Regions from separate parts of the Corynebacterium sp. 335C genome, predicted to be linked through region 1. Evidence: predicted binding sites of a transcription regulator. Region 1 holds the regulator's gene; the other holds the start of a gene.
The links. Region 1 encodes LexA, which represses DNA repair genes until DNA is damaged. Its sites were predicted from a motif close to CGAACANNTGTTCG; they were not measured.
Positions count from the first base shown of each region.

Region 2: the regulator LexA is predicted to act here: its motif matches at 1,828-1,841, upstream of QQS41_RS04720 (error-prone DNA polymerase).

Region 1 covers NZ_JASTTB010000001.1:330,710-334,114, forward strand. Annotated here, with positions in the region: gene nrdR (transcriptional regulator NrdR) at 1-41, opposite strand, end outside; gene QQS41_RS01455 (hypothetical protein) at 70-261, opposite strand; gene lexA (transcriptional repressor LexA) at 847-1,596, shown strand; gene ptsP (phosphoenolpyruvate--protein phosphotransferase) at 1,670-3,352, opposite strand.
Region 2 covers NZ_JASTTB010000001.1:1,113,045-1,116,449, forward strand. Annotated here, with positions in the region: gene QQS41_RS04720 (error-prone DNA polymerase) at 1-1,794, opposite strand, end outside; gene QQS41_RS04725 (MetQ/NlpA family ABC transporter substrate-binding protein) at 1,964-2,833, shown strand; gene QQS41_RS04730 (methionine ABC transporter ATP-binding protein) at 2,820-3,405, shown strand, end outside.

The DNA of each region.
Region 1 (3,405 bases):
ACGACCCGCGTCCGGTCGTGGTGGCAGAAGGGGCAGTGCACGGAACCGAGACTACCGCCCCCGCGGGGCCTAGCCCGCGGCCGGGGCGACGACGGCGGCGGCCGGCACGGCCTCCACCGACAGCGCCGGCTCCTCCCCGCCCGCGGCCCACACGAGGCCGAGGCCGCAGAAGACGCCGATGCCCGCGGCCGCGGCGACGGAGCGGAGGGAGCGGCGGATGCCCGCGACGGGGCGGGCCGCCGCCGGCATGCCCGCGGACACGCGCAGCGCCGGGCGGGGCGCCGCGCCACGGCCGGCGATCGGGCGGCCGGCGGGGCGCTCCGCCGGACGGACGGAGCGTCGGGGCGCGTTCGAACGGATGGACGCGTCGCCCGCCCTCGCCCCGGGCGGCCTGGTGGAGGTTCCGGCGCGCCCGCGGGCGCGGTCGGCCCGTCGAACGTCCCGTCGAACGCGGGCCGACGGGGCATCCCCGTTCGAACGGGTTCCCGCGGTACGGTGGGAGTAGGCGGGGACGTGTCCCGCGGGCGCGTCGAGGCGCGTCGCGATGGCGCGGACCGCGCCGTCGTTCCAGGTGGACGAGGTGGGCCGTGCGCCGTTCACGGTCGAGGTCATGATGGTCTCCTTCATGGTCGCCGCCGCCGCATCCCGGGCGTCCCCTGACCGGGATTCGAACGAACGGCTGTTCGAACGTCGTTGCTACGTTCGATTTATAGCACCCCGCCCCGACATCGTCCATATGTTCGGGGGGATTTTTTCGAACGGATGTACCCATCTTCGAACGGGGATGCGGTACAGTCTCACGGGAGAGCCGACGAGACGAGACCCGGAAGGCGCGAGACGACGACCATGGCACCGAAGAAGAAGGGCGGCCGCGAGCAGCTCACCGAGCGGCAGCGGAAGATCCTGGAGTTCATCCGCAATTCCGTGATGCTGCGCGGCTACGCCCCGAGCATCCGGGAGATCGGCGACGCCGTGGAGCTGAGCTCCACCTCGTCGGTCGCCTACCAGCTCAAGGTCCTGGAGACGAAGGGCTACCTGCGGCGCGACCCGCACAAGCCGCGCGCGGTCGACGTCCGCGCGCTGCAGAACGGGCCGGAGGGCCAGGCGGAAGCGCAGGACGCGAAGGCCGCGCCCGCCCCGGCGCCGGCGGCCGATGAGGCGCCGGAGCCGGTGCCCGCGACGGTGACGCCGCTGCGCGACGACGTGCTGCCGCCGACCTACGTCCCGCTCGTCGGGGCCGTCGCGGCCGGCTCCCCCATCACCGCGGAGCAGGACGTGCAGGACACGTTCGCCATGCCGCCGGAGCTGCTGGGCCCAGGCGACGAGTTCTTCATGCTGCGCGTCCAGGGCGATTCGATGGAGGACGCGGGCATGTTCGACGGCGACTTCGTCGTCGTCCGCGCGCAGGAGACCGCGGAGCGCGGCGACATCGTCGTCGCCATGCCGGACGGGCTGGAGAGCGAGGCGACGGTGAAGGAGTGGGCCCCGGACAGCACCGGCAACTACCTGCTCCCCCACAACAGCGCCTACGAGCCGATCCCGGCCGACGACGCGATCATCCTGGGGCGCGTCGTCACGCTCCTGCGCCGCTACTGACGCACCGTGCACCGCGGGCCCCGGCCCTCCCCGTCGGGAGGGCCGGGGCCCGTCGTCGTGCGCGGTGCCGGCGTCAGAGGCCCAGCGCCTCGCGCGCGGCGGCGCGGGCGCCGTCGGCCTCCGGGGCGTCGAGGGCGGCGCGGGCGGCGGCCCGGCACTGCTCCAGCGTCACCTCCGCCAGCTGCGCGCCGACGCCCGGCAGGGCGGTCGACGCGGCCGACAGCGAGGACACGCCCATGCCGACCAGGACGCAGGCCAGGACCGGATCGGCGGCGGCCTCGCCGCACACGCCCACCGGCGTTCCCGCGTCCTTGCCGGACAGGCAGGTCATGTCGATGAGCCGGAGCACCGCCGGCTGCCACGGGTCGGTGAGGTACGCCAGGTGCGGCGACAGGCGGTCGGCGGCCATCGCGTACTGCGTGAGGTCGTTGGTGCCGATGGAGACGAAGTCCAGCTCCTTCATCAGCTCGTGGCTCATCAACGCCGCCGCGGGCACCTCGATCATCGCGCCCGGGGTGAGGCCCCGCTCCCGGCACAGGCCCGCGAACCAGCGCGCCTCCTCCAGCGTCGCGACCATCGGCGCCATGACCCACGTCGGGGCGTCGTCGCCGCGCCCGGCGGCCTCGTCGGCCTCGGCGATGGCGGTGAGCTGCCGCTCCATCAGGCCCGCCGCGGAGCGGGAGATGCGCAGGCCGCGCACGCCGAGCGCCGGGTTCTCCTCCGACTCGAGGTTCGCGAACGCCAGCGGCTTGTCGGAGCCCGCGTCCAGGGTGCGCACCACGACCTTCTTCCCGGGGAAGGTGCGCAGGACCTTCGCGTAGAGCTCCGCCTGCGCCTTGACGGTCGGCTCCGCGGCCGCGGACAGGAAGCTCAGCTCCGTGCGGAACAGGCCCACGCCCTCGGCCACGCCGCCCTCGGCGGCGACGCGGGCGGCGTTGCCGTCGCCGACGTTGGCGAGCAGCTGCACGCGGTGGCCGTCGGCGGTGGCGGCGGGGCCGCGCCAGGCGGCGATGCGCTTGGCCGCCTCCTCGGCCTCCGCTACGCGGGCGGCGGCCTCCGCCTCGTCCGGGGCGACCTCCACGACGCCGAGGGCGCCGTCGACCAGCACCCGCTCGCCCACCGGCACCTCCCGCAGCGCGGGACCGACGGCGACGATGCACGGCACCCCCAGCTGGCGGGCGATGATCGCGGTGTGCGACGTCGGCCCGCCGAGCACCGTCACCAGGGCCACGAAGACCGACGGGTCGAGCGTCGCCGTGTCGGCCGGGGCGAGATCGTCGGCAAGCAGAACCGAGGGAACGGTCGCGCCCGGCAGCCCCGGCTCCTCCAGGCCCCGCAGCTCCGCGAGCACGCGGTCGCGGATGTCCTCCAGGTCGGTCAACCGCTCCGCCATCACGCCGCCGGCGGCGCGGAACATGTCGGTGAACTTCTCGATGGCGCGGACGACGGCGACCTCCGCCGTCGCCAGGTTCTTCATCTCCTTGACCGCCGCGCGGTGCCATCCGCGGTCCAGCGTCAGCTTCGACGTCGCCAGCAGCACCTCGGCGGCGTTGCCCTCGACCTCGCCGGCGCGCGTCGCCAGGCGCTCCGACACCGCCGCGGCCGCGCCGCGGAAGCGCTCCACCTCCGCGTCCACGGCGTCGGAGGCGATCCGGTCGCCGTCGTCCGGCAGCTCCGGGCGGGGGCGGACGCGGACGGCGGGGGCGCAGGCCACGCCCGGGACCACCCCGGTGCCGGTGAGCACGGTCTTCTCCATCTTCGGCCTTCCGTTCGGCGCGCGGCCGGCCCGCGCGCGGATGCCCCAATCCT
Region 2 (3,405 bases), 780 kb from region 1:
CATCCGCGCCCACCCCACCGGCACGACGTCGGCGATCGGCCGGTCGCAGATCACCATCCCGCCCGAGTGGATGCCCAGGTGGCGCGGGCCGCCGCGGAAGCCGTCGGCGAGCTCCGCGACCTCCGCCGGCGGCTCCGCGACGCCGTTGACCCACGCGTCGACGAGCCCCGGCGGGTGGCCCAGCGCCCGCGCCGCGTCCCGCAGCGCGCCGCGCCGGCGGTACGTGACGACGTTCGCCACCTGCGCCGCCCGGTCCCTGCCGTAGCGGCGGTACACGTACTGGATGACCTCCTCCCGCCGGCCCGACTCGATGTCCAGGTCGATGTCCGGCGGGCCGTCGCGCTCCGGCGACAGGAACCGCTCGAACAGCAGCCCCGCCCCGATCGGGTCGACGTTGGTGACGCCCAGCGCGAAGCACACCACCGAATTCGCCGCCGAGCCGCGGCCCTGGGCGAGGATGCCCTCGCGGCGGCAGAATTCGCAGATGTCGTGGACGATGAGGAAGTACCCCGGGAAGCCGAGGTCGCGGATGACGCCGAGTTCGCGCTCGAGCTGCGCGTGGGCGCGCGCGGCGCGCGCGGCGGGGTCGGCGGGGTCGGCGGGGCCGGAGGGGCCGGCGGGGCCGGGGGCGGCGCTTTCGGGGGCCGCGGCGTCGGCGGCCGGGGCGTCGGCGGGGGCGGCTTCGCCGTGGTCGGCCGGCGGCGGCCCGTACCGCCGCAGCGCCCCCTCCCGCGCCAGGTGCCCCAGCCACGACGCCTCGTCGTGCCCCTCCGGCACGTCCCAGTCCGGCAGCCGCGGGGCGATGAGATCGAGGGTGAAGGCGCACTCCGCCGCCACCTCCGCCGTGCCCTCCAGCACCCCCGGCAGATGACCGAGGAGGCCCTCCAGCTCCTCCCGCGACCGCAGCCACGACCCGCCCGCCGGCGGCAGCGCCGCCTCGTGCTCGTCGAGCGACTCCCGCACCGCCAGCGCGTGCTTCGCCCCCGCCACCCGCGCCGCCGCCGGCGTCGCCGCCGTCGCCGCCGAGCATCCCACCCGGCGCAGCCCCAGCCGATCCGCCGCCGCCGACAGCAGCCGATCGTCGTCCGCGTCGCCCGGCTCCAGGCGGATGCGATGCTCCACCGCCACGTCCGCCGCGCCGAACGCCGCCACCAGATCGTCGAGATGCGGCAGCCACGCCGCGTCCGCCAGCACCTGCCAGCAGCCGCCCGCAGCCTCCGCCAGCCCCTCCAGATCCGGGTAGACCACGACGTCCTTGTCCCGGTCCGCCATGTGCGCCCGCGTCAGCGCATGCGACAGCCGCCGGTACCCCTCCGGCCCGCGGGCCAGCACCGTCAGCGGCGCCTGCGGCAGCGACAGCTCCGCGCCGATGATCGTCGCCACGCCCGCCTCCGCCGCCGCCTCCGCGAAGCGCGCCACCCCGTACAGGCCGTCCCGATCCGCGATTCCCAGCGCCTCCAGCCCCAGCCGCGACGCCTCCGCCACCAGCTCCACCGGATCCGAGGCGCCGTGCAGGAACGAATACGACGACCGGCAGTGCAGCTCCGCCCCGCCGGGTGCGGCGGCGGACCGCGGCGCGGTCGCCGTCGTCACGCAACCCCCCGCGCCACCGCGGGACTTCCGCTCCCACCGCGACCCGTTGACCCCGTACCCCGGCAGCAGCGTGCCGACGGCGCGGCCCGACAGGATGCGCTCGATGCGCGACCAGCTGAGCGGGCCGGCGGGCGCGCCGGAGCCCCCGCCGCCGTCGCGCCTCCCCTCGCGCCTCCCGCCGCGCCGCCCGTCCCGAACCATGCCCCGAACCGTAGCCCGCCACCCGACGCTAACCAAACGCACGTTCGAACGGCGAAGGTCGTTTCCACAGGAGGCCGCGACGGTGGTAATGTCCACGACGTTTCAAGACAGCTTTGTCTACTCAGGGCGCCACCGCCCGCCCCGGACCACCCCCACCAGGAGGAACACCATGAACCTGCGACGCATCGCCGCCGCCGGGCTCACCGCCGCGCTCGCCGGCGCCGGCCTGGCCGCGTGCTCGAACGACGACTCGGGCGAGGCCATCAGCATCGGCACCACCGACGCCACCAAGCAGGCCTGGACCGTCTTCGAGCAGAAGGCCGAGGAGGCCGGCATCGAGCTCGACGTCCAGAACTTCTCGGACTACCAGACCCCGAACCGCGCCCTCGACGAGGGCCAGCTGGACGTCAACCTCTTCCAGCACATCAAGTTCCTCGCCGAGTACAACGTCGGCTCCGACGCCGACCTCACCCCCATCGGCTCCACCGAGATCGTCCCCCTCGCGCTGTTCTGGAAGGACCACGACTCCCTCGACGGCATCGACGGCCAGGAGATCGCCATCCCCAACGATCCGTCCAACCAGGGCCGCGCCATCAACGTGCTGGTCCAGGCCGGCCTCGTGACCCTGAAGCAGGACGACCTGCTCACCCCCACCCCCGCCGACATCGACGAGGGCGCCTCCAAGGTCAAGGTCCTCCCCGTCGACGCCGCCCAGACCCCCGCCGCCTACGGCGAGGGCCGCCCCGCGATCATCAACAACTCCTTCCTCGACCGCGCCGGCATCGACCCCAACTCCGCCGTCTACCAGGACGACCCGAACTCCGCGGAGGCCGAGCCGTACATCAACGTGTTCGTCACCACCGCCGAGCGCGCCGACGACCCGGAGCTGCTGAAGCTCGCCGAGCTGTGGCACTCCCCCGAGGTCCTCGAGGCCGTCGCCCAGGACTCCCGCGGCACCTCCGTCCCCGTGAACCGTCCTGCGCAGGAGCTGCAGGACATCCTCGAGCGCGTCGAGACGCAGCAGCGTGAGCAGCAGTAACCTGCAGCCGGCGCTCGAGTTCCGCAACGTCGTCAAGATCTTCGGCAAGGGCGACGTCCGCGCCCTCGACGACGTGAACCTCACCGTCGCCCCCGGCCGGATCCTGGGCGTCATCGGCTACTCCGGCGCCGGAAAGTCCACGCTCATCCGGATGATCAACGGTCTCGAGACCCCGACCTCCGGCGACGTCGTCGTCGGCGGCCGCACCATCTCCGGCCTGCCCGAGCGGAAGCTGCGCCCGCTGCGCTCCGACATCGGCATGATCTTCCAGCACTTCAACCTCTTCACGTCACGCACCGCCGCCGGCAACATCGAGTACCCGCTCGAGCTGGCCGGCATGCGGAAGTCCGAGCGGAAGAAGCGCGCCGCGGAGCTGCTCGAGTTCGTCGGCCTCGGCGACAAGGGCCGCAGCTACCCCGAGCAGCTGTCCGGCGGCCAGAAGCAGCGCGTCGGCATCGCCCGCGCGCTGGCGACGAACCCGTCGCTGCTGCTCGCCGACGAGGCGACGTCCGCCCTCGACCCCGAGACCACCCGCGACGTCCTCGACCTGCTGCGGCGCATCAACAAGGAGC